Linked DNA regions of Allorhodopirellula heiligendammensis. The main gene of each other region encodes a partner of the protein of the gene in region 2 in a complex. Links are inferred from orthologs where the notes say so. Each region holds a gene or a part of one and is shown on either strand. Other genes may lie near its edges. The genes, in order: rpsJ and nusB.

Evidence for each region.
Region 1: the proteins of nusB (region 2) and rpsJ are in contact, whole or in part, in a solved structure (PDB 3D3B), measured with the Escherichia coli proteins. The link is inferred for Allorhodopirellula heiligendammensis from one-to-one orthologs.

The regions. Positions count from the first base shown.
Region 1 is NZ_SJPU01000002.1:2,408,210-2,423,451, forward strand. What follows is about bases 5,096-7,915. They hold rpsJ (30S ribosomal protein S10), read right to left. Parts: upstream 6,759-7,915; coding sequence 6,432-6,758; downstream 5,096-6,431. Other genes in these bases: rplD (50S ribosomal protein L4), read right to left, coding at 5,096-5,381; rplC (50S ribosomal protein L3), read right to left, coding at 5,393-6,046; Poly21_RS19155 (LutC/YkgG family protein), read right to left, coding at 7,141-7,764; Poly21_RS19160 (lactate utilization protein B), read right to left, coding at 7,761-7,915. Outside these bases: rplX (50S ribosomal protein L24), read right to left, coding at 66-413; rplN (50S ribosomal protein L14), read right to left, coding at 472-840; rpsQ (30S ribosomal protein S17), read right to left, coding at 888-1,244; rpmC (50S ribosomal protein L29), read right to left, coding at 1,333-1,539; rplP (50S ribosomal protein L16), read right to left, coding at 1,600-2,016; rpsC (30S ribosomal protein S3), read right to left, coding at 1,955-2,665; rplV (50S ribosomal protein L22), read right to left, coding at 2,676-3,035; rpsS (30S ribosomal protein S19), read right to left, coding at 3,054-3,323; rplB (50S ribosomal protein L2), read right to left, coding at 3,353-4,213; rplW (50S ribosomal protein L23), read right to left, coding at 4,332-4,655; more of rplD, read right to left, coding at 4,710-5,095; more of Poly21_RS19160, read right to left, coding at 7,916-9,170; Poly21_RS19165 ((Fe-S)-binding protein), read right to left, coding at 9,223-9,981; Poly21_RS19170 (fructose bisphosphate aldolase), read right to left, coding at 10,314-11,207; Poly21_RS19175 (PH domain-containing protein), read right to left, coding at 11,320-12,066; Poly21_RS19180 (PH domain-containing protein), read right to left, coding at 12,063-12,605; and 2 more genes. UniProt on the Escherichia coli protein: Involved in the binding of tRNA to the ribosomes. Part of the processive rRNA transcription and antitermination complex (rrnTAC). The complex forms an RNA-chaperone ring around the RNA exit tunnel of RNA polymerase (RNAP).
Region 2 is NZ_SJPU01000001.1:2,632,906-2,648,063, forward strand. The notes cover bases 6,824-9,559. They hold nusB (transcription antitermination factor NusB), read left to right. Parts: upstream 6,824-7,837; coding sequence 7,838-8,281; downstream 8,282-9,559. Other genes in these bases: Poly21_RS10005 (PVC-type heme-binding CxxCH protein), read left to right, coding at 6,824-7,346; Poly21_RS10010 (acylphosphatase), read right to left, coding at 7,470-7,745; Poly21_RS10020 (MATE family efflux transporter), read left to right, coding at 8,288-9,559. Also shown: Poly21_RS10000 (DUF1501 domain-containing protein), read left to right, coding at 1-981; more of Poly21_RS10005, read left to right, coding at 1,560-6,823; more of Poly21_RS10020, read left to right, coding at 9,560-9,739; Poly21_RS10025 (hypothetical protein), read right to left, coding at 9,767-13,363; Poly21_RS10030 (hypothetical protein), read right to left, coding at 13,454-15,115; Poly21_RS10035 (glycosyltransferase family 2 protein), read right to left, coding at 15,115-15,158. UniProt on the Escherichia coli protein: Part of the processive rRNA transcription and antitermination complex (rrnTAC). The complex forms an RNA-chaperone ring around the RNA exit tunnel of RNA polymerase (RNAP).

The DNA.
Region 1 (15,242 bases), on a different replicon or contig from region 2:
CGATGTGATTAACGTTGGAAATTAAAATTGGATGTCGCTGCCGGAAGATACGGCAACCTGAAACTTTACTTTGCTGCGCGGCTCGCTTTGGCCGGTGAGACCTGGCCCAAGCTCGTTCCACTCTTCTTGGCGAAACGTTCTTTACTGCCATCCTCGAGATATCGCAGTCCGATCCGACTCGGCTTCCCGGAGGAGGGATCCAGAATCATCACATTGCTGGCGCAGATCGGCATCTCTTTGCTGAGACGTCCACCCTGCGGATTCTTTTGGCTCTGACGAACATGCTTCCAGACCTTGGCGGCACCTTCGACGATCACCTTCTTGGCGTCACGATCGATCTTGATGATTTTGCCCTTGTGCCCTTTATTGGCACCGGAAATCACGATCACTTCGTCATCAATTCGGAAATTCATTTTGTTTGCTTCTAGCAATTAGCGACTAGCTGTGTTTTGGTCTTGGTGGAAACTTCGCCTAGACAACTTCGTTGGCCAAGCTGACGATCTTGGTGAACTTGTGCTCACGAAGCTCCCTTGCGACAGCACCGAAGATTCGGGTACCACGGGGATTGCGGTCCTTATCGACCAACACAACCGCGTTGGAATCGAACCGGATGTAGCTTCCGTCGGCACGGCGAGTCGGCGTCTTGGTTCGCACGATAACCGCACGGACAACCGCTTTCTTCTTCACTTCACTGCCGGGAATCACGCTCTTGACGCTGCAAACGATCACGTCACCGACCGTTGCGAACCGTCGACGACTTCCGCCGAGCACCTTGATGCACATCACTTGACGAGCACCGGTGTTGTCCGCGACGTCGAGTCGAGTTTCTTGTTGGATCATTTAATTTACTTCAACGACAAATAGATGGTTTCCGACGCTTCTCTAAATTACGAAGCGTCGCCTGAGGGAGCTTCGCCCGCATGAGCGGCTTCGATCGTTTCACTTTCTGCAGCATTGATCGCTTCCTTACGAGCAGCACGAAGCGCCACAACGTCGACAGCCGTGCTCTTCTCGAGCACTCGCACGAGACGCCAGCGTTTCAGCTTGCTCAACGGCTCGGACTCGATGATCTCCACGCGATCTCCCACACCCGACTCATTGTCTTCGTCATGGACGTGACACACAGTTCGGCTGCGGAGGTATTTCTTATACTTCGGATGCTTGACCACACGATTGATTTCGACGCGGCGCGTCTTATTCATCTTGTCGCTGGTGACGATTCCGGCTAACACGCGTTTAGGCATGACGTTTCGGACAATTCAATTGGAAGGGGTGTACTGGCGAGGCCGCGGGGGCCTCGGTGGTTATTCGGTGGCGACGCACGCCCGCAACTCAGGCGGACTGCGACGCTGTCGTTCGCTGGGTTTGAATCGTTTTGATCCGAGCGATCAGCCGACGATTCTTGCGGATTTCACTGGGCGTGTTGAGCCGTTCGGACTGCGACTGAAACCGCAGGCGAAACAACGTCTCAGCCGCTTCTTTCACAGTCGCATCGAGCTGCTCATCGCTCATTTCGTGAAGTTCAGTCAATGATGTCATCGTTCAACAAACGAAAAGGGAAATGGTATTGGTCAAATCGGTCCGATCGGCCGTCGCTGCCTAGGCAGTACGACGAGCGACAAAGCGAACCTTCACTGGCATCTTGCTGGCCAACCGTGCAAAGCAAACTTTTGCTTGCTGCTCGGTCACACCACTGAGTTCGTATAAAATGGTACCCGGCTTCACGACGGCGGCCCAAAAGTCTGGCTCCCCTTTGCCCTTACCCATCCGAGTTTCCAGTGGTGTGCTGGTAACTGACTTGTCTGGGAAGATGCGAATGTAGAGCTTGCCTTCGCCGCGAACGTATTGCTGGGCTGCGATCCGGCCGGCCTCGATCGTCGTTGCTTTGATCCATCCGGCATCCAGTGACTGAATTCCGTAATCGCCAAAAACGACCGTATTGCCGCGAGTCGCGTTACCTTTTATACGACCTCTTTGGCTTTTTCGATGCTTGACCCGTTTGGGCATCAACGCCATCGTTGTCGTCTCCGTAAGTACCTTGGTTAATCCACACCTGAATCCCGATGTGCCCCTGTGGCGTCATCGCTTCAGTGACTCCGTAATCAATCTTCGCCTGCAGTGTGCTCAGCGGGATCGATCCGGCGCTTTGTTTCTCACGTCGAGCCATTTCCGCTCCGCCGAGCCGGCCCGCCATCTGGATCTTGATGCCTTTCGCACCCGCATCCATCGTCTGCTCCAAAGAGCGTTTCATCGTCCGGCGGAAACTGGAACGTTTCGCCAGTTGTTGAGCGATATCTTCGGCAACCAACTGAGCTTGCAGCTCTGGCCGACCGACTTCCTCGACTTTCAAATTGATCCGGCGTCCGACCAGGTTCTGCAATTCAGCCTGGAGAATCTCGATCTCCTGACCCTTCTTGCCGATAATCAAACCGGGCCGAGCAACGAACATCATCACGCGAACTTCATCACGCGTCCGTTCGATCTCGATGCGGTCGATGCCTGCCGCTTTGTACTGTGTTTTCTGGGGGTGCTTCGTGATGAAATCACGAATCTTCTTGTCTTCGACCAACAGGGCTGCGTAGTCCTGTTTGGAAGCGTACCAACGGCTACCCCAGCCGCGAGTGACGCCGAGACGAAAAGCGATCGGATTGACTTTTTGACCCATGGTGAACTCTCTAAATTTCGTCGATGTGTGTCAAACCGACATGAATGTGACTGGAACGCTTCTTAATCATGAATGCCATCCCGCGAGCACGCGGGCGGATTCGCTTGAACATCGGCCCGCCATCGACGCGCACGTCGGTGACCACCAATTCCTCGATCCGGAAACCCCGACCACTGTTTTGGTCAGGGTCTTGAGCGTTGCCGACGGCACTCTTGATCACTTTTTCGAGCATGCGAGCACCGCGTTGCGGCTGATACTTAAGAGTATCAAGCGCTTCGTCGGCGAACATCCCCCGAACCATGTTGGCCACCAGACGCACTTTCTGTGCGCTGATGTGGGCATTCTTGTGATGTGCGTTGAACTGAGACATGTTTACGAACTCCTAAGCTTATCGCTTGCCTTTACCGCCGTGGCCCCGGAAAGTCCGGGTCGGTGAAAACTCACCGAGCTTGTGACCGACCATGTCCTCAGTAACCAACACCTTGAGGTGCTGACGACCGTTATGAACCATGAATGTCACGTTGACAAACTCGGGAACAATGGTACAGGCACGTGACCACGTCTTGATCGGTTCACTCGAACCGGTCTCAGCTGCCTTTTGGACCTTGAAAAATAACTTGGGGTCAACGAACGGACCCTTTTTACTGCTTCGACTCATGATTGATTCTCAGACGTTTGCTGGCCGGCCTACTTGTGAAGTTTCAATTGACCGTATCGACGACTCTTGCGACGACGAACGATCGACGAGTTGCTCGGCTTACGCTTCTGACGCGTTGCTCCGCCCTTGGCACTCTTGCCCTGTGGGCTGACCGGATGACGACCGCCCTTGGTTCGACCTTCACCACCACCGTGCGGGTGATCGATCGGGTTCATGGCTGTCCCGCGAACATGAGGACGACGCCCCATCCAACGAGCACGACCAGCCTTACCAATGACAACCTTCATATGGTCGTTGTTACCGACCTGGCCAATCGTGGCACGACAGACACTTGGCACGCGACGAACTTCGCCACTAGGCAACAACAACTGCGCCCAATCAGCTTCACGAGCCTGCAAAGTTGCCTGAGTACCAGCCGAGCGACACATCACCGCACCACGGCCTGCTCGCATTTCAATGCAGCACACCGAAGTACCCAATGGGATGTTCTTCAGCGGCAAACAGTTACCGAGCGTGGGAGCAGCGTCTGGGCCATTCTCAAGCCGATCGCCAGCCTTAATACCCTGCGGGGAAACCACATAAAGCTTTTCACCGTCTGCATACTTCAACAGCGCGATGCGTGCCGAGCGATTGGGGTCGTACTGCACCGACTCGACCATCCCGACCACGCCATCTTTGACGCGGCGAAAGTCGATCACGCGATACATTTGCTTGTGCCCGCCACCTCGGTGACGCGCCGTGATCTTGCCCTGATTATTCCGACCGCCCGTCTTGCGTTTGGGACGCAGCAGCGATCGCTCGGGCTTGTAGCCCTTGGTCAAATCCTTGAAGTCACTGACCGACGCATTACGTCGACCGGCGCTCGTCGGTTTGTAGATTCGAATGCCCATGAAATTTAGCTTCTAGCAGTTAGCGATTAGCGTTTGGCTTGTTGGGTACGGTAAAATGATTTAGTCAGCGTGGGCGGCACTGCGAGCAACTCAAAAGCTGCCCACGTGCCGTCATCCGCTAAAAGAAGTCGATACGGTCGTCGGCGTGCAACTGCACGATCGCCTTCTTCCAATCGCTGGTGCGACCCATCCGATTGCGGAACCGGCGAAACTTGCCCTTCCGGGTTTGGGTCCGCACTGCCGTGACCTTGACATCGAACAGCGACTCAACCGCTGCACGAACATCAATCTTGGTTGCGTCGCGGTGAATCTGAAACGCGTACTGGTTGTTTCGTGAGGCGCGGTGAACGCCTTTTTCAGTAACGAGCGGACGAAGCAGAACCTGATGCGGCTCAAGCTTGACAGTACGCTCAACAGGCTTGGGGGGCTGAATATGTGCCATGATTTTCCTTTCGACAATGATTGATACGCGGAGACGAAGCTCACGAGCACCAACCTAGCCGGCGGCCTCCTCGGTTTGATTATCGCTCGAGCCAGAACCGGCAAACGTGCCGTCTTTGACTTTATCGAGAGCCGCGGTCGTGAACAAAACCTTCTTTGGCGTCAACAGCGAAAGAGCATTCAACTGACGAACTGGCTCAACACAGACACCCTCAATATTGCGACCACTCTTATACACAGCGGAGTCATCTCCGGAGGTTGCGATCAACGTAGTCACACCCTCAAGACCCAAACTACGCAGCACTGCTGCCATCTGACTGGTCTTGGGCGTATCAATACCGAAGCCGTCAATCAGCACCACTTCGCCGTCGTCGATACGCGAGCGAATTGCCATCCGCGTCGCCAACTTGATGGCCTTCTTTGGATGCCGGTAACTGTAATCACGCGGCTTCACCGTGCGAGCCACACCACCGCCACGACGAACATTCGTTCGCTTCGAACCGGCCCGAGCGTTACCCGTACCTTTCTGACGGTACATCTTTTTATTCGTGCCGCTCACCTGACCACGGGTACGAGTGTTGTGCGAGCCCTGACGCTTATTCGCCTGGTACATCACCACAACATCATGCAGCAGCTGCTTGCTGACGCGATCTGCGATCTGCGTCGTATCAATTTCGTACGTGCCGACTTCTTTGCCCGACGCGTCTAGAACTGGAATGGTTGCCATTATTTTCGCCCTCAGACTTTATTGGTTTGACGGATCGAAACGAAACCGCCGTTAGGGCCAGGTACCGCACCGCGAACGAGCAGCAAATTATTTTCTGCGTCAACACTCACCACTTGAAGATTGCGAGTGGTGATCCGTGCGTTTCCGTACTGACCAGGCATCTTCTTGCCCTTAAAGACGCGACTGGGCGAAGCACTCATGCCCGTACCACCAGCGTGACGGTGACACTTCTTCACACCGTGAGTGGCTCGCTGACCGGCGAAATTATGCCGCTTCATAACGCCCGAGAAACCGCGACCCTTACTGGTGCCGGTAACATCAACAGCCTTCACGTCCGCAAACTGCTCAACCGTCAACGCGTCGCCAACAGTGGCGGAATCGACAGGACCACGGAACTCACGAACAAAACGCTGCGGCTCACAATCAGCCTTGGCGGAAACTTCAACGCCAGCTGCAACACGAGCCTTCGACCGCTTGCTCTCGATCGAAGCGACCTGACCACGCTCACTACGAGCAGCCAGGCGACGCGGCTTGTCCTCAAACCCTAGCTGAACCGCTTCATAGCCGTCCCGCTCTTTACTGCGGACCTGCAACACATGGCAGGGCCCGGCCTGCACAACAGTGACCGGGACAGCGGTGCCGTCCTCGAGGAAGACCTGAGTCATCCCCACTTTGCGGCCTAAAATGGATGGTAACATAACAATTCCTGCCCGCCGTTTAAGCGACGAGCTACCTGAAAGTTCGCTAGGAGTTCCGGGACCGCCCGGCGATTCGACTGAGCACACCCGCAAAAACGGGCAGCCTCAAACGGTATCGCCGCAGCTTCCGACCATACGGAAAACCGTGACTACAAAAGTAATGAACTAACCCAACGCCAACGGCTGACGAAGGGACCTGACTCAAACAAGCTCCAGCGGAAAACACACCGCGAGAGAACCGACTCAACACTCGCCCGAAAACAACGGGCAGGCAAAAGAAGCAAAAGTGGCGTGCATAGGAGAGCAAAGCTCATCCAGCTCAAGCGACTCGCAACCTTTGCGGCCAACCAGATCAGCGGGCGGACGCCTTAATCTTAATGTCGACCCCAGCCGGCAGACTGAGTTTATTCAACGCCTCAATGGTCTTGGCCGAAGCCTGGACAATATCAACCAAACGCTTGTGCGTCCGGATCTCAAACTGCTGACGAGCCTTCTTATTCACAAATGGACTCGAGAGCACTGTATAGCGCTCAATCCGGGTCGGCAATGGAATCGGACCGTGAACAATACTTGCAGTCGCCTTGACTGTGTCGACAATATCACGCGCGCTCTGATCCAGAACTGCATGGTCGTATGCTTCCATACGAATGCGGATAATTTCACTGGCACCAGCTGACACGATCGTGACCTATCTTCTTTGACGGCGAACATGGGACCCACTGCAGCAAACCAATTTGCTGCGGGGAGGCGAGAATGTACGGGCGGGAGCGAGAAGCGTCAACGGCTTTTGGGAAATTGATCGAAATTTTATATGCCCGAGGAGGGCATGAGCTGCTCTCGATGAAATCCACATTCACCTAAAGTAAGAAACCCCACCCAAAAACCCAAGTGAACGACAAACTGTCTGCCGTCGCGAACTCGTCTCGCAACGAACGAACATCGAAACAATCTTGCAAGGTAATGCCAAACAACGACGCTCTGAACGCGTGGGGCACCCTCTCGAGTGAAACAATGCAACGCCGAAAACGATGCGACCGTCGCGTTGGCACACTTAACGACCGCTAGGGCAACAAGAAGACTTGCAGTTTGCGGCATCCGTGGGCACCCAGCACGAGGGATTGTTCGATATCGGCGGTTTTGCTGGGACCAGACACGAAAACTCCGAAACCGGGCGCAGGCGTTCCAATCCGCATATACGCTTGGTGCATCTGATCGACCAGCTGCTCGCGTGAGATGACGATCGCAAGATACTGTGCGATAAAAATCATCACTCGATGCGGGAGCGTTGCCCCGTCGATCCAAATCGATCCGTTCTCAGCGACACCGAACTCGCCTCGTACGATGGTCCAGTCCAAGGAAGCGAGAGTGTGCGGATCGTCGGTGCTCGATAAATCTACCGTCGGCGCAACTGCTTCAGGGACCGTCGATGCGATTCGTTGAGCCGACTTGAATTCATCCAAATCACTGAGAATTTGTCTGATTTCCGCGTGCGTTTGCACACGGTGCGACTGCCCACCGACAAGCCCAAGGGTCTGCTCAAAGTGAGCAACCGGATCATCAAATCGAATCAAGCGGCCAGGATCAATTTGGGGTAAATCGGGTGCATCCACCATCCTGCCACGCAATCGATCCAAGATGACCTGACGACTGTGCGATTGCTCAGCGGTGGCGACTGGGTGGGTCATTTCACATCCTCCGGCTTTGTTTGCTTGCGATTTTCCGCATACCATGCCCGGAAACTCTGCCGCGGCGGGGTGGGCAAATCGCGGTCGATCGCCCATTCGTTCAGCCGATTGTGTGTCAACGCTTTAGGGAGCACACGCAGGGCAGTACGTCCGGTGTATCCTGCAAAGCGAAATAGCCTGGGATGCCGAAACAGAATCGACGCAGCTTTCATCCCCACTCGCTTGTTCCACGCTAGCAAGCGTTTGCCCACGAGCACCTTCCGCCAAGCGAGCAGTTGATGGTGCAGCGGAATCTTGACCGGACACACGTCGGTGCAAGATCCACACAGGCTACACGCATACGGCAGACTTTTGTGAACCTTTGGCTCGCGAGCTGGTCCTAGCACACTGCCAATTGGCCCGGGCACGGTCGCGTTGTAACTGTGACCGCCACTGCGGCGATAGACCGGGCAGGTGTTCATGCAGGCGCCACAGCGAATGCAGTTGAGCGAATCGCGAAACGTATCGCTGTCTCGAATTCGAGATCTCCCATTATCGACCAACACGATGTGCAGCTCGCTCTGTGCGTCGCGCGGCCCATGGAAATGCGACGTATAACTGGTGATCGGTTGCCCAGTGGCACTGCGAGCCAACAAGCGCGTAAAGACGCCGAGATCGGCGAATCGCGGCAACAGTTTCTCAATGCCCATGCACGCGATGTGCACCCGCGGCAACGAAACTCCCAAGTCGGCATTGCCCTCATTCGTACAGACGACAATCCCACCGGTGTTGGCGATCGCAAAGTTCACACCCGTGATGCCCACCTCTCCGTCCAGGAATTTGCCCCGCAGGTGACCACGCGCCGCTTCGGTGAGCACCTGCGGATCAGCCTCGCCTTGCCGGGTGCCAAGATGCTGGTGGAAGGTCTCGCCGACCTCCTCTTTTTTGATATGGATCGCCGGCAGCACAATGTGGCTGGGGTGCTCGCCCCGCAACTGTACGATCCGCTCTCCCAAATCCGTGTCAACGACATCAATTCCGTTGTCGATCAAGAACTCGTTGAGACCGCACTCCTCGGTCAGCATTGACTTGCTCTTAATGATCCGCTGAGCGTTGTTTTTCTGCAGTAATTTAAGCACGATCTGATTGTGCTCGGCCGCGTCGGCAGCCCAGTGCACGACGGCACCCATCCGGCTCGCATTGGCCTCAAATTCCTGCAAATAGGTACCTAAGTTCGCGATTGTATGCTGTTTGATCGCAGACGCTTGCTCACGCAGATACTCCCATTCAGGCAGCGATTGAGCCTGCCGGTCTCGCTTAACGCGAACAAACCACAAGGCGTCATCATGCCAATGCGAGCGGGGCACGTTATTAACGAAGTCCCTGGCGGCTCGAGGATGATCGATAATGGGAAGAGAGGGAGACATGGAGACAAGGAGAAGGAGGAAACAGGAAGAAGGCGAGACAAGGAGGCGGCAGCTAGGGGCTGGGGGCTAACTCGCGGCCGGCGAGGGCTTGGGCGATGTGCATGACTCGCAGCGGCATTTTTCGGCGGCTGATGAGCCCCTGCATGTGCATCAGGCAACTCATGTCTCCTGCAATCATAACTTCACTGCCGGCAGCGATGTGGTCTTGGACCCGATCGACTCCCATCGCCACGCTGGTCTCGCGTTCAGTGACCGCGAAGGTGCCGCCAAAACCACAGCACTCGTCGATTCTGGTGAGCGGCATGATTTCCACGTCAGCGAGCGATTCGAGCAGGATCCGTAGGCGATTCTCACGAGGTGTTTGCTGCTCGCTGCACGGCCCCAGACGCAGTTCCCGCAGCCCGTGGCAGCTGGAGTGAATGCTGACCTTGTGCGGGAATCGCCCCTCTATCTCGCGCACGTTCAAGCGATCGACGAGGAACTCGCATAGCTCGAAGGTCGCGTCGCGGACCTGGGTAAATTGCTCGTCATCGGGAGCAAAATAGTCCCCATAATGATTGCGAACCATCGAAACACAGCTGCCTGAGGGACATACCACCGCGTCGTACCCCGCAAACATTTCCACGAATTGCCGGGCCACGGGCGCGGCCTCCGCAGAACAGCCCGTATTGGCCATCGGCTGCCCGCAACAGGTTTGTGAGGGTGGAAAGTGGACGGTGACGCCCTGAGCCTCGAGCAGTTCAAGCGTCGCGATGGCGACATCGGGAAAAAACTGATCGATATAACAGGGAACGAACAGAGCAACGTTCATGTAGCGAGCCGGAATCTCGGTGACCAATGGTGCATTTGTCTTGCCAAGCAGCATGAACGGATCCGCCCCGCGCCGCAAGTCATGCGGCGCCAGAAGCAACGTGGGGCCCCATCCCGAAGGGTTCGCCAAGCTCACCCCTGCAGCGCAGACTCTGCTCACCAACCCAGATGGCTTATCAACAAGATGGGATCCCACGAGATACGCTCCTGCCGTCCCTCGCCGGACGCCGAGCAATCAGCCCAGTGGAAATCCCCAACTCGTGAAAATCGCCCGTCGTCCTCGAGCCTGTTCTGCATCCTTGTAAACATTGGTCTTTTCGAACGCCCTCGGAGTCACGCAATCGAGGCCTCGAAAATGGAAGTGATCGACTCGTTGAGCATATTGTCAAACTGCTGATCGGATTGGTCGGCGTGGAGGCCGTCGGCGAGCGCACGCGAGAAGCTGGCAATGACGCCTTGCTGGCGGCTAAGCCGAAGATTGGCCTCGTCGCGACTGTAGCCGCCCGACAAGGCGACTACCTTGAGCACGTTGTGATGCGCCACCAGCGATTCGTAATGGTTATCGACCTCGGGCAGGGTCAGCTTCAACATCACCACTCGATCCGCAGGTAAACCATCGAGTTTTTCAACGAGCGTCTGCCGCAAAAGACGCTCCGCTTCAAGTTTCTCGGGGCAATGAATGTCGATCTCCGGCTCAATGATCGGCATCAGCGCGGCGTCCATGATCTGTGCAGCGACTTCGAATTGCTGATCCACGATCGCTTTGATTCCGGACGGGCTGGCGTGTCGGATCACTGATCGCATCTTCGTTCCGAAGACAGGCTGCAGTTTCGCATTGGCGAGACTGTTGGCCAGGGTCGGGATCGGCTTCATGAGCTGCACTCCGTCGGCTTCGTCGGCTAGCCCCAGGTCGACTTTCAAGAAGGGCGCGATCCGTTTGACGTTCCAGAGGTAATCTCCGGTGCGTTTTGACTCGATTTTACGATTCAGTGTGTCCTCGAATAGGATCGCGCCGACGATCCGAGTGGAATTGAAGCTGTCAGCAGTGATGATGCGTGTGCGCATCTCATGGACCACCTGGAACATCTCGTCCTCGTTGCTCCATGCGTTTTCGTCGACGCCATACGCGGCCAACGCCTTGGGCGTGCTGCCACCGCTTTGATCCAAGGCGGCGATGAATCCAGGCCGGTTGCGAATGACTTCAAACTGTTCGTCGTAAACACTCATTGATAATCTCACTTTAAGAAAGCGGAAGCGGGTGGATTGCAGCGAGGAGCCGTGCGCCCTGAGTTTACAATCTCTAAGCCTTAGACTCGGCTACTCATTGTAGGAATCTCAATTATCTGTCGCTTGAAGTGCGCAACAGCAAATCAATTTCTCGTAAAACCGCAATCTGTTGAGGACTCCAACGACACTCCCGCTGTTGATCGCGCGGCTCATGCTCGTCGCCGAGGCCTGTCGTGCGGCTGGCGGCGATTTTTTCGCGAATCGCGTCTCGCAGTTCAGCGGCATCGGAAATCCCTTCAATCAAACCTTGATGACCGGTCGACGGGCCTCCTTGCGGTGACGCTCCGCCTCCCGCCGTTTCCACGATCACATCAGCAATTCCAAAGAAACGCTGCAGGGGCCCCTGGCGAGTTTGCACGTTCTGGATGTTTTCAAACGTGATCGTAATCTCGCGAATAAGCCAGATCCCACGCCGTAGTCGCATGCTGCGGTCACTGAACACGTACCACGTCGTATCATAGCGTAGCCGGATCGCGACCCAGCCAATTGCCAGCCATCCGGCCATCAACAGGACCACCGGCAACAGAACAACCAATCCTAGGGCGGGCGACGCGATGGTGACTGCGAGCCAGCCCACAGCTGTGACAAGGCATAAAATCGCCATCAGAATTGCAAATCCAAAGCGAAGGTATCTCAAAAATCCAGGCGCAGGCCGCCGCGATGCGATCGTCTCGTTCGCCTGCTGTGGCAATTCCGGTGGCTGGCGTGGCACTCGAAACCAACTGGCCAGGATCCGCCAGATGCCTTCGTACACGCGTCCGCCATATTCCTCCGGCATGGACATGTTGAGAGCGTTCATTGCCGCTCCTCCATCGTCGCGATACGACGCGTCAGTACATCAATGCTATCACGGATGCCCATGAGCAACTGCAGCACATCCTCCTCACCCGCTGGGACGCTCGAGATCGATGCAGGCGGCAAGGTTGACTCGCTCACATCGTTTTCGTGACGTGTACCCCGCATTTGTGAATACAGGTAGTCGCGCAGCGGCTCGGCCTCCAAGACCCCTTCAATCTTCATTTCGGGCGTAGCCGCTCCCGATGCGGTTTGCACTGTCAAAGTCGCCAACCCCAGCCACCGCTGAATGATGTTGCGGTTGAGGTGAATATCCTGGATCCGTTTATAAGTAAGATACGTTTCTGAACGAAACAGAACTCCCCAAGACAGCGAGATGCCCCGATCGTCAAAGCGGTACCTGAGCGTGTAGTAGCGGCACAACAACGGAATCAGCACGAGTGGGAACAACGGCCCCGACGCGAGCGAACACAAGATGTAGTAGCGGAGCAGCGCCGGATCAGGCCGCTCGATACGAGTGATGTCAAAGGGGTCGGATACCATGATGAGTGTTCCTAGCGGGGGGATGTCGCCCAGGTCATTCGATCACCCCCGCTGAATCTTGGCAACTCAATTGAACTTTTCGTCGATTGTACCCAGACGCCGCCGGCCGTTTGACCAGGCCACCGCTGCGTGCTCGCGGCCGGCGGAGCTGAATCATCATTGCGCGCCCGCGACCGGCGGGGCTGAATCATTGCTCCGTGCTCGCGATGGGCGATGCCATCGGTCGACATTCCGCCCAACAACCCGTTCTCAGATTGACATTGTTGCCGGCGTGGCTACGTGCGTAGACTCTCGCGATGTCGTCACAAAGCCCTTTTTGACGGCTGCCATCGACACTGCCCGGCCACCCCAGGGACTCGGATGTACCGCCTGCTGCTCTGTTTTCGCTACCTTCGCACCCGCTACATAGCGCTTGCCTCCATCATCAGCGTCACGCTCGGTGTCGCGACGTTGATTGTCGTCAACAGCGTGATGTCAGGATTCTCTGCGGAGATGCACGAGCGACTGCACGGCCTCGCTTCGGATATCTTGGTCGAGTGCCACGCCAGCGGCGGGATGCCTGATCCAGACGCTCATCTCGCGGAGATCAAACGCATCGTCGGGGATGACTTGGAAGGCGCCTCGGTGAGCGTGCATGTCCCCAGCATGCTGGGGATCGATTTCAATGGCCAACTGATCACGCGGCACGTTAACCTGGTGGGCATCGATGCCGCCACCTATGACAAAGTCAGCCAGTTCGGCCGCTACTTGATCCACCCTGAAAACCAAAAGCAAGTCGACTTTGATTTGCGGGAAACGGGATTTGCCGAAAATCGCGAGAACTTCCCTGCATCGGGCTGGCACTATCGCCGCGCTCGGGTCGCCTATGAACGTGCCTTGGCCGAAGAGCGCGCCCGGGTCGAAGCGATCAATCGCGAAGCCGAAAAACTCAGTAGTGGCAAGCCAGCCCGTCACCAATCGAAAGATCATGCTAGTGACTCAAATCGAACGGTTCGCCTAGGGGTTCATGAACAATCGCAGGGTCAGGAAGCGGTTGCCGGACTAATTGAAGACGATGAGAACAGCGAAAATACAAATACCTTCGCCTCGGCTGGGCCTTTGTTCGGCGGCCTGCTGCCTCCGGAACTCGGTGGTGGCGTGGGTGCGGCCAAACATGCTGTTTTTGACCCGGCTAAAGAGCAGTACCCTGGCATCATTTTGGGTATTTCGACGTGCAGCAACAAACTTCGCGATGATGCGGGCAATGTCCGTGACCACTACTACTGCCGCCCTGGCGACGACGTGCGGATGATGTTTCCGAGTGCCTCGGAAAATCCCAAAGTGCTCAACGACAAATTCACCGTTGTCGATTTGTATGAATCGGGCATGAGCGAATACGACAGCACGTTCGCATTCGTTCGATTGGACGAACTCCAAGAAATGCGTGGCATGATCGACCCGATCACGGGCGTGAAAAGTGTCACGACGATCCAGCTCAAACTTGTCGAGGGCGCTGACCTCAACGCCGTCCGCGATGCCCTACGAGATCGCTTTCCACCGGACACATTCGCCTACAGCATCCAAACCTGGCGTGACATGCAAGGCCCGTTGTTGGCGGCGGTGCGTTTGGAAACGACCATTCTCAATATCTTGCTGTTCCTGATCATTGCCGTTGCCGGATTCGGCATTCTCGCCACGTTCTTCATGATTGTTGTCGAGAAGACACGTGACATCGGCACCCTCAAGGCCCTCGGTGCCAGCGGTGGTGGTGTGATGAGCATCTTCCTCAGCTATGGATTGCTCTTAGGCATCGTCGGAAGTGGCGTGGGGTTGCTCGGCGGCATTCTATTCGTGGAACACATCAACGAGATCGCGGGTGTGATCGAGAAAATCACAGGCCAAGAAGTCTTTGACCCCACGGTTTATTACTTCACCGAAATTCCCACCATTCTTAACCCGTTCACACTCGCTTGGGTGATGGCCGGAGCAGTGGCGATTGCGACCACCGCCAGCGTGCTGCCAGCGATGCGTGCCGCCCGCATGCACCCCGTTACCGCCCTTCGTTTTGAGTAATCCCATCATGAATCCAATTCTCGAAGCCCGTGGTATCTTCAAGAGCTACTACAAGAATAAGATCGAGTTGCCAGTGCTGCGCGGCGTCGATGTGGCATTCCAGCACGGTGAAGTATCCGCACTGGTGGGTCGCAGCGGCAGCGGCAAAAGCACACTGATGCACTTGCTGGCAACCCTCGACCAACCCGATGCCGGTGAAGTCTGGTTCGGTGGCGAGCGCATCGACAACCTCTCACGCCGGCAACGCGACTCCTACCGCAATCGTCAAATCGGCATCATCTTTCAGTTCTACCACCTGCTGCCAGAATTATCGGCACTGGAAAACGTGCTCACGCCCGCAATGATTTCACGGAGCGTGCTGGGTTACTTCCGGGACCGTAAATCGCTCACGCATCGGGCCGAAGCGATGCTCGACCGAGTCGGACTGCTCGACCGCAAATCCCACAAACCTTCGGAAATGTCGGGCGGCGAAATGCAACGGGTGGCCATTGCTCGCTCGCTGATGAGCGAACCTGAATTGCTGCTGGCCGATGAGCCGACTGGAAACCTCGACACCGAAACCGGTGAATCCATCCTGCAGTTGCT
Region 2 (15,158 bases):
GTGCGATCGGTTCATCACGAGGTGATTGACGAGCACGCGGCGGCAACGAATCGGCTTCACACTGGCCGCTCGATCAGCGGGACGGTGACCTATCCCTCGCTCGGATCGATGATTTCGCACGAACGAGGCAGCGCTGGTGACGGAGCGCCACCCTACGTCTTGATCGGTTACCCTAACGTCACCCGTGGTCCTGGATTCCTCGGTGCAAAGCATGGATATCTTTATTTAACTGACACGAGCCAGGGACCGGCCGGCCTGTCACCTCCGGCCGGGATCAGCCAGTCCCGCCAAGACCGTCGCCAAGCCTATCTGGCGGAACTGCGACGTACAACAGGAATGAGTGAAATGAGGGCGTTGGCTGAGTATGACGCTGTGATCCAGGAAAGTTTAAAGCTCAGTGGGCCGCAGTTTGGCTCGGTATTTAATCTCGACGAAGAGCCCGGTCACCTACGGAATCAATATGGCGGCGAGTTTGGCCAGCGATGTCTACTCAGTAGGCGTCTGGTTGAACGCGGCGTGCGTTTCGTAGAGGTCAGCCACAACTTGAACTTTCTCAATGGATCCGGTTGGGATGTGCACAACAACGGGATCGTCAACCAATACAAATTAATCGCGGAGCTGGACCAATCCCTGGCAACTCTGATCGCGGATTTGCGTAGCAAACAACTCCTCGACAAAACTCTGATTATGGTTACGACGGAGTTTGGACGCCCTGCGGATTTCGACAGCGGCGGTGGTCGTGGGCACCAGGGGACCGCGTTCAGCTGCGTGCTTGCCGGTGGGGGCCTCACTCACCGTGGCGCCTATGGCGAAACCGATGAGATTGCTAAACGTATCGTTGCGAATCCGGTGTCCATACCTGATCTCTTCGCGACCGTTTGCGCCGCCGTGGGCGTTGACCATCAAAAGAACTTGTACGATGGCGATCGCCCGATCCCAATCACCGACCAGGGCACACCGATTAGTGCGTTGTTTACTTAGCTGCCTCTTGATTTACCAGCCCGACGCGCCAGCGATGCAGTTCAGCTTTTGCCCTGCCTACGCTGGGGGGAGTGTTGTGCATTTGCACCGTGAAAGCAACTGTCGAAACAGTCGATCTAGGCGACCACGGTCGACCGTCCTGATCAGCGGTCGCCGACGCGTCGCCTGTCGGTGATGAACACGAGCGATTCGAAAGCAGTCGGGCTGCGCTCTGGTCTGGACGCAATGCAGAAATCACAATCACCATCGTCGTCGGGCATCGCCGGGACGTCTCCAGCTTCATCTGGTATGAAATCGGGCCCCTCGGCGTTGCTGTTTTGACTATGAGCTCGATCGAGAGAGAGCTACGCGGAAGACATGGATCGCCGATCTTCCCGCAGCGACATCGCGCACGGTCGCTCTTCGTGCTATGCTAGCGGGCTGATCGCTGCCCCACAGTGCCACAGCGTTGGTAGATAGTTTCCCGTTACGCTGTAGGAGTGTCCAAGACGGGATGCGTGCAAAAGTACTGAGGCAGGGGTAACGCTGCCAAGTCGCCAGAGTCCCCGGTTCCATTTTTTGATTTGTGCGAGAGTCTGATGCTATTTCTGTTGTTCGTTTTTGTCGCTGTGGCGGCATCCGTGTCGGCTGCCGATGAGTTCGCCCTCCACTCTTTCAAACGCCACCAGCTCTCGGACACGTACTTCTCCGAAGGTGCTGCGGTGGGTGACCTGAATGCGGATGGTATCCCGGATCTGGTTTACGGCCCGTATTGGTTCGAGGGACCGGACTTCCGCGAACAGCACGAGATCTACAAACCGGTTCCCCAAGACATGAACCGCTATGCCGATAACTTCTTTACATGGGTCGAGGATTTTAACGCGGACGGGTTTGCCGATGTTTTGGTAGTGGGATTGCCGGGCACGCCCGCATTCATCTTCGAGAACCCCCAAGACGGTTCCGCCAACGCTCATTGGCAGCGACACCGCGTGATGGAGGGCATTGGGAACGAGTCTCCGGAGTTCATTGACGTTGATGGTGACGGCCGTCGCGACTTAGTTTGCGCCCACGATGGGTTCTTTGGTGTCGCAACCTATGACCCCCAGAACGCATTCGAGCCGTGGGACTTCCATGCGATTTCTGAACCGAACGCTGCCAAAAGAACGCCCCATGGACTCGGAATCGGCGACATCAATAGCGACGGGCGCATGGACCTGATTCACGCTCACGGGTGGTATGAGCAACCAGAGTCGAATGCACTGACGACTCGATGGCGATCGTACAATGCGCCCCTAACCAGCGCCTACGGTGGGGCAGAGATGTATGCCTATGACGTGGACGGAGATGGCGACAACGACATCATCACCAGCAACGCTGCGCACGACTTTGGCTTGGGATGGTACGAGCAAGTACGCACGGGAGACGACATCACGTTCAAATATCACCGCATCATGGGGGCCAAACGCTCCGAGAATCAATACGGTGCTTTGTTCAGCGAACTGCATTCCGTTCATCTGGCTGATATCGATGGCGACGGACTGCAGGATATTGTGACTGGGAAAACCTATTGGTCACATCATCGGCAAAGCCCGATGTGGGACGCGGGCGCGGTTGTCTATTGGTTCAAGCTGGTGCGAGATGAGAACAGCATTCGCTGGGTCCCTCACTTGATCGACGCTGAATCGGGGATCGGTAGACAAATCGTCGTCGAGGACGTCAATGCAGATGGACTGCTCGACGTCGTGGTGGGCGGTATGAAGGGAGGCCATGTCCTGCTGCATCAGAAGGAAACTGTTGCGGAAGCAGACTGGAACGCGGCCCAGCCGAAGGTGTTTGCTGACTTCCAGCCCGAATCCACACCACAGCTTCGTAAAGCAAATGTTTCTAGCGTGAAGATGAGTCCGCGGACCGGCCGTGTGGCTGGTGCCATCGAAGCCGAAACGCTGACCTACTATGTCAGCGGCGGGAACGCGCGACCTCAGGATATGCGAGGATTCTCTTTAGATCGTTGGAGCGGACAGTCGCAACTGTGGTGGACGGGGGCGCAGCCGGGCGACTCTTTGACCATGGAGTTGCCAGAGTTCTCTGGGACGGTAGATATCGAGATCGTGCTGACGGGTGCGAAAGACTATGGCATCGTGCAGTTGTATCTCGATGATCAGCCGCTCGGTACTCCCATCGATCTCTACCAACGCGATGTCAAAACAACGGGGGTACTCAAGTTCTCTCAAAGGAAGGTTGACGGCAATCAGCACACATTGGGTGTGAAGATTACCGGATCCAATCCTTCAGCCGTAAAGTCGTTCATGTTCGCGATCGACTATGTGCGCGTCAAACAGGCTGATGGCAACTTCGTTCAGGGGATCAATCCGGAGGATGGTGTACTCCCGAAAACGGCTGACGGTCGCACGCTAGGTCTCGATTTCGAGAGCGGAACGTTAGCGGATTGGACGGCCACCGGGGACGCATTCCGAGACCAGCCTGTCCAAGGCGATACCGTATCGGCGCGACGGAATGATATGCAGAGTGATCACGAGGGTGAGTATTGGATCGGTGGTTACGAGCGGCATGGTGACGAGGCGACTGGCACGCTCACATCAAGTCCGTTCGTCGTGTCGGAGCCTTTCGCGACGTTCTTGGCCGCCGGTGGCAAGCACGACGAAACGCGGGTCGAGCTTGTGGAACATCAATCCGGTGATGTCTTCTTCGCGTATTCCGGTTCCAACAGCGAGACGCTGCAACAGGTGGTCGTGGATGTCAAAGCATTGCTTGGTAAGGAAGCCGTGATCCGTTTGATCGACGAGCATCAAGGAGGATGGGGACACATTAATTTTGATCATTTTCGCTTGCACAAAACGCGTCCCGCCAAACTGACCCCACCCAAGATTGTCCTCGAAGCGGACGAGTATCCGCATGCGGGTCTGCCCGCCGCTGAGGCTGCTGAAGCGATGAAGGTCCCCGCTGGATTTCAGGTCACTGTGGGGGCGGCGGAGCCCGACGTGCAGCAACCCGTCGCGATGGCGATCGACGACCGAGGGCGGGTCTGGATCGCGGAAGCGTTCGAGTATCCCGTGCGCGCGAAAGGTGATCAGGGCCGAGACCGCATCTTAATTTTTGAGGATACCGATGGTAACGGCTCCCTCGATAAGCGCACCGTGTTCGCGGAAGGCCTGAATCTCATCAGTGGGCTGGAGGTTGGCTTTGGGGGCGTCTGGGTCGGGGCGGCACCGTACCTGATGTTCATCCCTGATCGAAATGGTGACGACATCCCCGACAGTGCACCTCAGATTTTGCTCGATGGCTGGGGCTATCAGGACACCCACGAAACGCTCAATGCATTCATCTGGGGCCCCGATGGTTGGCTGTATGGTTGCCATGGTGTGTTCACTCACTCTCGCGTAGGCAAGCCGGGAACGCCCGACGAGGAACGCGTACCTGTGAATGCTGCGGTCTGGCGATATCACCCCACACGCCATCAGTTCGATATCTTTGCCCATGGCACCAGTAATCCGTGGGGCGTTGATTTCAACGACCGCGGTCAAGCTTTCATCACCGCATGTGTGATCCCGCACCTCTATCACGTCATTGAAGGTGCGCGGTACCAGCGTCAAGGCGGCCAGCATTTCAATCCGTACACCTACCGCGATATCACGACCATTGCTGACCATTTGCACTATCTCGGTGCGAATCCACACGGCGGGAATAATCGCTCGGATTCAGCGGGAGGAGGCCATGCTCACGCGGGGGCCATGATCTACTTAGGCGATGCCTGGCCTGAGGCCTACCGAGGCGAGCTATTCATGAACAACATTCATGGACAGCGGCTGAATGTTGATAGGCTGCAACCGCGTGGGTCCGGATATGTCGGCACGCACGGTCCGGATTTTTTACTGACCGGTGACCAAGCGTCTCAAATTCTAAACCTGCGATACGGACCTGACGGCAATGCGTGGATGATCGACTGGTATGACATGCAGGCTTGCCACCGCCGCGAAGTGAATATGCACGATCGTAGTAATGGCCGCATTTATAAAATCAGTTACAGCGAAACAGCAGGAGATTTGCCCGCAGCCCAGCCTGCCGCGGATCCGTTTGCATCGCGTGGCATCTCCCACTCGCTTGCGGAAATGTCCGACCGGGAGCTCGCCGAACTCGTGCTTCAGAGGAACGATTGGTTTGTGCGTCACGCTCGCCGGTTGCTTCAAGAGCGAGCCCTGCGCAGCGAAATCGATTTGGGTGCCCGGTCAAGGTTGCGTGAAATTGCCGTGACTCATGCAGATGATACCCGGCGTCTCCGCGCTGTCTGGGCACTACACGCCGTCTCCGGCTTGGACGAGGCATTCTTGCAAGCACTACTGAATGACCCAAGTCCGTACGTCCGTGGCTGGACCGTTCAACTCGCCATGGAGGTCTCGCAGAATGCCCCTTCGAACGCCATGTTGGAAAGGTTCATCGAACTTGCGCAGCAGGATCCATCTCCGGTGGTGCGTCTATACCTCGCATCGGCGGCGCAGAATCTCGACTTGAATCAACGCTGGGGATTGATTGAGTCACTGTGCACTCATGCGAGCGACGCCAACGACCATAATCTACCGTTGATGTACTGGTATGCAGCCGAACCGTTGGCGGACGTTGACGCCTCCCGAGCGCTGGCTCTGGCAATGCAGGCTGGCGTGGCCATTCCACTGGTGCAAGAGTTCATGCTGCGGCGGATCGGTAGCGCTGACGATGCGGGACGGTCGCTTGAGGTCCTGGTACAGGGTCTGGGTGAGGCCAAATCCAGGACGATCCAAATCGCCTTTTTGAAAGCAATTCGGTTGGCATTACGCGGTCAGCGGCGAGTGTCGCCGCCGAGGCAGTGGGGGGAAGTGTCGGCGCGGCTGATCCAAAGTGATGATGAGGAGGTGAGCACACAAGCCATCGCTCTGGGCGTAACCTTTGGTGATCCCGCTGCAACGGCCAAGATGCGTGAGCAGATCACAGATGGGAGTTTAAGTACTGAGCATCGGCTCATTGCGATCGAATCGTTGCTTGGTGCCAATGACCCTGAGTTGGTTCCATCCTTGATCACGCTGCTGGATGAGGACGAGGCCCTGCGTGAGGCTGCTATTCGTGGCATGGCTCAGTATGATTCTGGCGATGCGACGAACTCACTGTTGGCTCGCTACGACGACTTCACACCCGAACAACGGCGACTCGTTCTCGGTACGCTCTGTTCCCGGGCGTCTAGCGGACTAGCCCTGCTGCGTACCATTGAAGCCAAACAGATACCCAGCAGTGATTTAACCGCTGATTTGGTGCGTCAGCTTCAGCTCCTGCAGAATCAGGAGATTGGAGATCTGCTGACGAGTGTCTGGGGATCCGTTCGCGAATCCGATTCAGACAAGCTGGCGATGATTGCCCGTTACAAGGAACTGGTTGAGTCCGATACGGAACCGCCCGTTAACCTCGCCCTGGGACGGGCCGTTTTCGCCAAGACGTGTATGAAATGCCACGTGCTCTACGGGGTGGGATTCAAGATCGGCCCAGACTTAACGGGATCGAACCGCTCGAACCTCGACTACCTGCTCAGCAACATTGTCGACCCGAGCGGGGTGATGGCCAAAGAGTACCTCCCCACCATTCTATTGACCGACGATGGACGCGTTGTCAGCGGCCTGGTGAAAGCCGAAGACAATCGCTCGATCACGATTCAGTCCACCGACGCGGTGGTGATTGTGCCCAAGAATGAGATCGAAGAGCGTATTCTGAGTGAGAAGTCGATGATGCCAGAGGATCAACTGAAGCAGTTTAGTGATCACGAAGTCCGATCGCTCATCACTTACTTGCGGGGTAAGGAGCAGACGCCGATGTTGGCTTCGGACGAGGACCTCGCCCGGTTCTTCAATGGAACCGATCTGACAGGCTGGAGTGGTCGCGATGATCTATGGTCGGTTGAGAACGGTGAACTCGTGGGCCGCACGGACGGACTTGCGCAGAACGAGTGGATTGTTAGTGACTTGGCCGTGGGCGACTTCACACTGACGTTAGATGTCAAGTTGGTTGGCAATCGAGGAAACAGTGGCATTCAGTTTCGCAGTCATGCCCATGACGGCGAAGTTGCGGGCTATCAAGCAGACATCGGGGTTGATTGGTGGGGCAAGCTCTATGAAGAACACGGCCGTGGCTTGCTATGGGACCAACCGGCCGATGCGAAGGTGAATGTAGGCGATTGGAATCGCTATAAGATTGTCGTGAGCGGCCACCACATTCGCACCTATCTCAACGACGAACTCTGCGTCGATCTAGAAGACCCTGACGGCGCGGAATCGGGGATTATTGCATTCCAGCTCCACAGTGGCGGGAAGACCGAAGTGCGTTTTCGGAATATTCAACTAACACGTTAACGGTTCGAAACAAGAGCCTATCTCACTGAATAGTGGGCGCAACGTAAACGCAGGACGATCCAGAGACCGGTTGTCGGGCATCGTTGTCGCGGTAAACGCGACCTCGACTCCTTGGATGGGGGGTTAGTACCGGATTGTAAAGCCAGTGCGATCTGGTTGTGGATCACGGCAGTCGATCAGGGTCTCGTTGATTTTGTATTTCATCGAGTCAGCGACTCGCTTGGCAAGTTCTTTGATCGAGTCGGTCGGGCCCTGGACGTCCATGGTTACGTCACCGTCGGGTTCATTTCGGACAAATCCCGTGATCTCGAGTCCGCGAGCTTGTTGAATCGCATTGACGCGAAACCCGACGCCTTGAACGTCACCGCGATATCGAAATATTTTTCGTTCTATGTTCATGTTGGATTCTTTCCCGGAGTGGTTTCAACCGCAGTGAGCGAAGTGGCGTTTTCCGAATTGCTGCCCGTTGACATCCTACGGCTATTTCGGGCATGTTATCATGCATGTCCACACGCCGACGCGCCCGCGAAATAGTCCTGCAACTTCTTTACGAAGCCGATCTCAACGATTGGCGCGACGCGGATGCTTCACGCCGCTTCATCCGCTCTCGATTGCAGGGACGCACACTGTTGACCAATTTCGCCAGTGAGTTGCTCGACGGCACCATTGCTCATCGCGACGCGATCGATCGTGAACTCAAGCGATTGTCGACCAATTGGGCGCTCAGTCGAATGCCCGTGACGGATCGCAACGTACTGCGACTGGGAGCTTACGAAATCTTGTTCTCCAAAACACCGGGCCAAGTCGCGATTTCTGAGGCGCTAACCTTGGCACGCCGTTACGGGGGCGAGAATAGCCCCCGGTTTATTAATGGTGTGCTCGATCGGCTGTTCAAAAAGTCCATTGCGGAAAAAACGACAGTCGCCTCGGAATAGCCCGCAATGCGTTCTGCGTATACCGAAGTGCTGCGGGTCGCGGTACCACTGATGATTAGCACGGGCATGTTTTCGCTCGTGTTGTTTGCTGACCGTACACTGCTTTTCCAGCATGAGCCCGCCGAGATGGGCGCTGCCATGGCGGCGGGAAACCTGTTCTGGGTTTCGATCTGCGTGTTCGTTGGTATTGCGTCCATGACCGGCGCCATCGCCAGTCAATACGTGGGTGCGGAGCAGCGTGATCGGATCGGCGGGATGCTATGGCAATCCGTTTGGTTTTCGCTGGCGACGATGCCGCTGTTTTTACTGGCGGGTTATTATGCCGAGCCACTGTTTCGCTGGACCGATCAAGCACCTTCATTGATTCCCGCAGAGACAATTTACTTTCAGATTCTGATGTGGGGAGGTGCCGGTGAAGTCCTGCAGACCGCTCTATCGGGATTTTTCAGTGGCACGCACCGCACTCGCACGATCGCGGTCGTCAGCATCATTTCGGGACTCGTCAATCTGGTCCTGGATTGCGTTCTGATCTTTGGGCTCGATCCGGCGTGGTGGGGCGGAGAGGGGCCTCGGGTATGGGAACTTGGGATCGCGGGGGCAGGGATCGCGAGCGTGATATCGTTTTGGTTCAAAGCGGTTTGCTATGGAGTGATCTTGCTAAGACCCCAATTTCGGTCGACTTACGGTATCGCGCGAGGATTGGGGCTGGATCGCCGCATGATGGCGAGGTTGATCTACTTTGGGTTTCCGGCGGGGCTGATGTACGCGACCGAGGCGGGGGCGTTCACAGTGATCGTGTTAATGATCGGTCGCCTTGGTGATGTGCCGCTGCAGGCGACGACCATGGCAATTAATTTTAATATGATCGCCTTCATTCCGTTGGTAGGTTTGTCGATCGCCGTTTCGGTATTGGTGGGTAATCACTTGGTTGGCAGTGGTCCGGCGCGGGCCGTCCGTTGTGTGTGGGCGGCGTTGACAATTGCCTGGGCCTATTCGGCTGCCTGGGCATTGATCTACTGGTTTGGCGCTGAGACCATGATTTCGTTGTATTCGATCAATCCGGCTGCGACGACGATCCCTCACGACGCGAAGCTGGCTTTACAAACGGCCCAGGGGCTGCTGGGTTTTGTTGCCATTTACGTACTCCTCGATGCGACTCAGCTGATTCTCGCCGGCGCACTTCGGGGGGCCGGAGATACGTGGTTCGTGCTGCTCGCTGGACTGTGCGTTTCGGTGATCACCTTGACGATTGGGTTTGCATGGGAGCCGGCATGGCAACCCGCTTTGTGGGGCGAGAACGCCTCGACGGGGGCGGCCGAGTTTGGCTCGATGTCCGCGTCGGTATCGGCAGTGCTGTACTGGTGGTGGAAGGTCATCACCGCATTTGTCGTCCTGTTAGCCGCTGCCATGACGGCGAGATATCTGCAGGGCTCTTGGAAAAAGATGCGAATGGTTTGAGCGAGCTTGCTCAAACCTTGTCATGCCCTAACGCAGCGTTGAGGCTTCGGCCGTGGTGGAGCGAATCATGCTTGGGAACCAAGACTCCAGCGTTTGGCTGACTCCACTGAGGGTGCGGCGTTGAATCGTGGGTGCGGAGATCGGTCCGTCCACTTCGACCGTGAAAAATGTATAGCGGTTATCGCGGAGCGGACTGATGACTTTGCTGAACAAGTTAGTCGGACTGACCTTCGTATTGAATGTTAGGTCGAGATGTTCCAGTCGTGAAAGAGTTCCACTTCCATCCAAAGCGATCAGGTCTCCCCATACCGACAAGCGGTTGAAATTCACGTCCTCGCCAAAGATGGCGAATTCCGATTGGGCGTCGGTGAAGGCGACGTCTTCGGTGGGAGTGATGCGCAGGAGGTTGAAAAACTGCACCAGCATCGGTAGCTCGTAGATATTGGCACCGCTGACCCGTGCGGTGCCGGCACCTTTGAGCAAGTCCGAATCACCGAGCCGCCCATCCAGACGCGAGTTGGAATCGAACCGACCAGTAATTCCCGAGCGTGTCTGACCCATCTCGGAGAGAATCGTTGCGATCTGAGCATTTTCCATGGAAACCCCCACGTCGAAGTCGCCACTGGACAGTGCGACCGTGCCACTGACGTCGAGCTTTCCGTCAAACATACTTCCAGAAATGGGGGGGCGAGTGGACTGTGCAATCGCATCGGTGGCACCGCCACGTTGCAGTTGGCCGCTCGCGGTCAGCGGCAGCCCTGAGACAGGGTCAATGTCGCTGGCCAGCGTTCCCAGCCGCAGTTCATCACCCAGGATTGAAAATGGCCCTGTCAAGGAGGTGACCTGTAACCCATACGCATGTAGCGAATCCACGGCGAGCTCGCCGCCGGCCCGCAGCAGCTCACCGTCTTTAATTCCACGAATCATGATCTCACCGCGTAGGGAGTGAACCGGCCCTACGTCGGCAATCCGATTTCCTTCGAGCTGCAGTGCGAGATCCCAATTGATGACAGGATCGTCGGACTCAGTTTGAGCCAGCAGAATGTTAGTGACCCCTCGCAATCCCAGTGGCCCACGGAGATCGAGCCCGCGCATGGCCCAACTCATCTGCTCCGGCAGCGCAGCGATCAGCTCATCATCGGGAATCAGTCGGCAGCCACTCTGCAAGTCCATCGTCAGTAACCATTGTCCCGATGGTTCAGCCTGGCATACACCGTCGGCGATTAAACGCGAGGCGTCGTGGCGACCTCGCAAATCCACGATACGGACCACCCCATCGTGATAACCCACCCTCCCGCCGACGATATCAATTCGGTAGGGGATCGCTTTGGGGCGGATACTCAGCGGGTTCGGGTTTGCGCGAGCTTCCGTCTGATGGGAGGCATCGAGTGACAATTCAAGCGGGTTGCCGCCGGACTGATGTATCTGGACGTCGAGTTTGTCGAGCGTGCCTGCAGGAGACAGCGCATCCCAAACCGAACGAGACGATTCTGGTAGTGAGACGCGGAGGGAATGTTCCATCGCTAAATCGGCGACGCGGAACCGCAAACTCAATTCCGATGGCGATTGCCGTGCCGGCATCTGATAGAGACCGTCACATGCAATTTTGGCTGCCCCCGCGTTATTAGCGGTAAACCCAATTAATCGCACGAGATCGTCTTCGACTTGAATGCGACCAGCAACGTTATAAAGCGGATACGCGAAGTTCGTGTATCGGAGGGTGCCACCAATGACGCGCAGGTCAATTTGCCGGTGGGTGACCCCTGCGGCGTCCGTTCTGATAGAGGCGGACGCGAGTTCGATGGCCCCTCGCGGTTGGAGCGATCGAACAAACTGTTCAAGCTTGGATGACCCCGATCCAGGAGACGTTGTTTTCCCGCCTGAGAATTCCCGTTCAGTCAGGGCCGAGATCAATGCGTTGTCGATTGCGATTGCTCCGTCGGACTGAATCACGATGGACTTTTCTGGTGAACTGGCGAGGACAGTGCCCTCCTTCATTGGGACATTGAAGACGCAGTGGATAGGCCGTCCACCTGCCACGCCGGTCAGCCGCCGGGTGTCGACCCTGCCATTGGCAATTCGGATCTCCCCACGTAGCTGCTGCACCGGGTAGGGAAACTTATCGAATCGAACATCCACACCCTTGCACTGCACGTGGGCCTGGAGCTCCCAAGGCTCGTCGTTCAAAGGGTTGCTGTGGAACTGTTCGGCCGTGAGGTCGATTCGACCAGCAGGCCGAAAACGATCAAATAGCTCGCAGCTTTTCGCGGGCAGCGAACGTCTGAGTCCTTCATTGAGCTGCAATTCTTTCGCGGAGATTCTAAATTTACAGTTCGTCAGCTTCGCGATCAGGCGCGAGTCGCCTAGCGGAAGTGACACGAAGTCAGACCGTTCCTGTAGTCGCTCTAAATAGCTTGAGGTCACCGAATCTGAATTTGCAATAGCGATATCGAGGTCACTCGACGCCTCAACATGACAGGTCGCATCTCCAAACCGTGCCTCGGTGGGGAGCAGTTCGAGCTTTTGCTCCGTCAGGTGCACGCGACCGCGAAGTTGTTCAAAGCGGTCTGGTAAACGCTTGTCCGCGTAACCGCCGTCCCGCACCACATAGTCGACATCGTACTGGAGCGAGTTCGGATTCGAGGGATGGTCACCATCAGGCATCGTGCCCAGCTGAAACTGCACATTCAAATCGCCTGCGACGCTGAACTGAGCGTCTACGGGCAGGCGTTGCGGCAGCCATGTTTCAACGTGTGCTAACAGTCCATCGGTCAGACGCAGGTCTGAGATGCGTGACTTGAGGCGCGTCTGAATGAGCTCGCCGTGCTGCAACGTCTGCAAGATTTCTAAGTCGCAACGGCGATACAAGTCGCTATCGCCACGAATGGCAATTTTTCGGCTCCCATCGCAAATTCCAAGGATCTCATCGGTCGTGTCGATCGCCACTTCAGACCAATGGAACGTGAGAGTCTGATCTTGGTCGTTCGAACGCGCATCAGCCGGGAGAGGCAAATTGATCGCACCTGGCATCGGGGCGTCCGCTTTGGGGGCCACAGATAGGTTCACCCGAACTTCCCTAAGCTCGATGCGCGGGCAAACTGGACCGAGTCGAGGTGGCGGCCACAAACCGGCCAGTGATAGCTTGCCATCGGACTGCAGTCGCACGTCGGCGGCGACACCCTCAATGACAATTCGACGCGTCTCCACTGGATTGCGCTGATCGAGCAGTTTCTGGACGTCTATTTCGGCGAACGCGGTAATCCGCTTGATCTCCACCGCGGGCCGGCTACTCCATTTTTTAATCAGGGACTCGCCGATTGCCGCAGCACGGCTCTTGCCGCTACGCGCTGCTTGGTCTGGTGAAACTCGTGGCGAAAGTCGGATGTCATCAAATTGCAATCCCACGCCGGGGCGATAGACACCACGGCCTACCGAGACGTCCCATTCCTGGTAATGGTCGGCGAGCTGCTTTTCAAAAATACGTCGTGCTTGCTCCCCAATGGTTTGCGGCCCAAGAGTGCGGACGACAATCACGATCGTCAGGCATACCAATACCAATACCAACAACGTTTGCAGACGTTTGCGGCCGGTGACTGGGCGTGCATGGGAGTCCTGTGTCGTCAACGCAGGCGTCTCATCCGTGAGAGCAACTGTTTCAGATATCGACCGGATGAATGTCCTGCCGGGATGTAAGGAATACTAGCTGCCGGACTGCTAGCTTATCCAGTGCAAAAACGACGCAAACCGATACAGCCAGGGATTCTGCCAGGGCGAATCCAGGCTCGTTGCGACAGAAAAAATACTGGCTGCCATGAGTCCGACGATCAGCAGGCGGCCTCGTCCCGTTTCACCGCACCGGTCGATTTTCGTGACGATTGCGTAGACCCATAGGGGGGTGAACCACAGCATCCAGCGAAAACAAACGCTAACTCCCCCGTAGTTACGGTCAATCTCGGGGCGGGCAACATAAAATGCAAAGCAAACCAGGCTGGACAGCAAGATCGCAGCTGCTAGATACCGTCGATCGCGTGGCCCGCTGGTGATTCGTTGCCAGAGTCCGGCCGGTACCAGCAGCCAAATTGGCGTCAACGAGAAGAGTCCGTAGTACCCCAGGCTTGCCTGGAACGCGTAAGCGACGCGGCTTGGCTCACCACGATCCACGCCCGCACGCTGACCCGTTCGCCAGTAGCTCCCGGGGTAGTCGTACCAATCGTCCCATTCAACGAGCTCCCAGTTCCCCTTCGGCTCATTGGTCTCCCTGCGAACCTTCCACTGTCGCTGAACGGATTGCTTTTCACCATCAAACTCAGCGATCACTTCGAAACCGCCCTCGCCGTTGCTCTGACCTGCACCCAGACGACGCATTGATATTGACTCGGCGTCGGCGATTGAGTTCAGCTGGCGAAGTTCACGCTCCAAAGATGTGTTCGTTTCGTGTTGGCCGTCCCCAGGACTGGGGCCTGACCACGAAAACTGGTCGATCACCGCACCGTCGTTGCGGTGAGCGTACGGGGTCTTCCACGTATCGTGTGCCCAGTAATTCGTGCCAAAAATACCGATGGCCACCACTGCGGCGCCTAGCGAGAATCCGACGATGCTGCGTCGTGCGAGGAGTCCGAAGAGCACCGCCCACAGGACGAACATCGAGAGTGCGGGTAGCTCACATGCGACCGCGAAGGCAGCCGATGCACCCGCGACGGCCCAGGGCAGGAATGTTGGTCGGTAGGTCAAACCCGCGAAAGAATCAAAAATTTTCTCAGTGGCACGAAGATATAGATAGAGCGTTAATGAGGTAGCCGCAGCAGCGAACAAGTGATTGTTCAGTGAGATCGCGAACGGCGTCAGCATGGTCGCGAAGCAACTGCAAATGACGGCGATGCGTTTTGCGAAATCAGCAGCGCTCGACAATTCAATGCTAAGCGTCATCGTGACAAGGAACAGGGCTAGCAGCGGCAAATTGATCAATAGCAGCAGTAGCCGTGTCATGTAAATCGGATGCTCGGTCAGCTTGAGCCCGGTGACCTTGTGCACCCCCCAATACACGCCGGCGACCATCGTTGTGAGCAGCGTTGGCTTGCTACTGTAGTAGTGCAATCGGCCATCGGATCCGATATGACGCACCTTGTCGATCGTGTTCCACAAGTAATGACCTCGCGCGGTTCGAATCGAGATCAACTCATCAATTTCAAAAGTGTGCTTCTCCACTAACGCCGCAACGCTCACCCAGCGACTGCGGTCATTGGCACTCAAAAATGCAGCATCACCCTCCGGGTTGATCACAGTGGCAATCCGGCCAGCTACCAAAGTGAGCGCTATCACGATCAGAATTCCATGCATTTCCAATCGCTGGCTTCGCGGTTTCTCGTGTTTCTGCATTAACGTGTGCCTGCGGTTGCATGGTCATCGCCAGAGGGCCCGT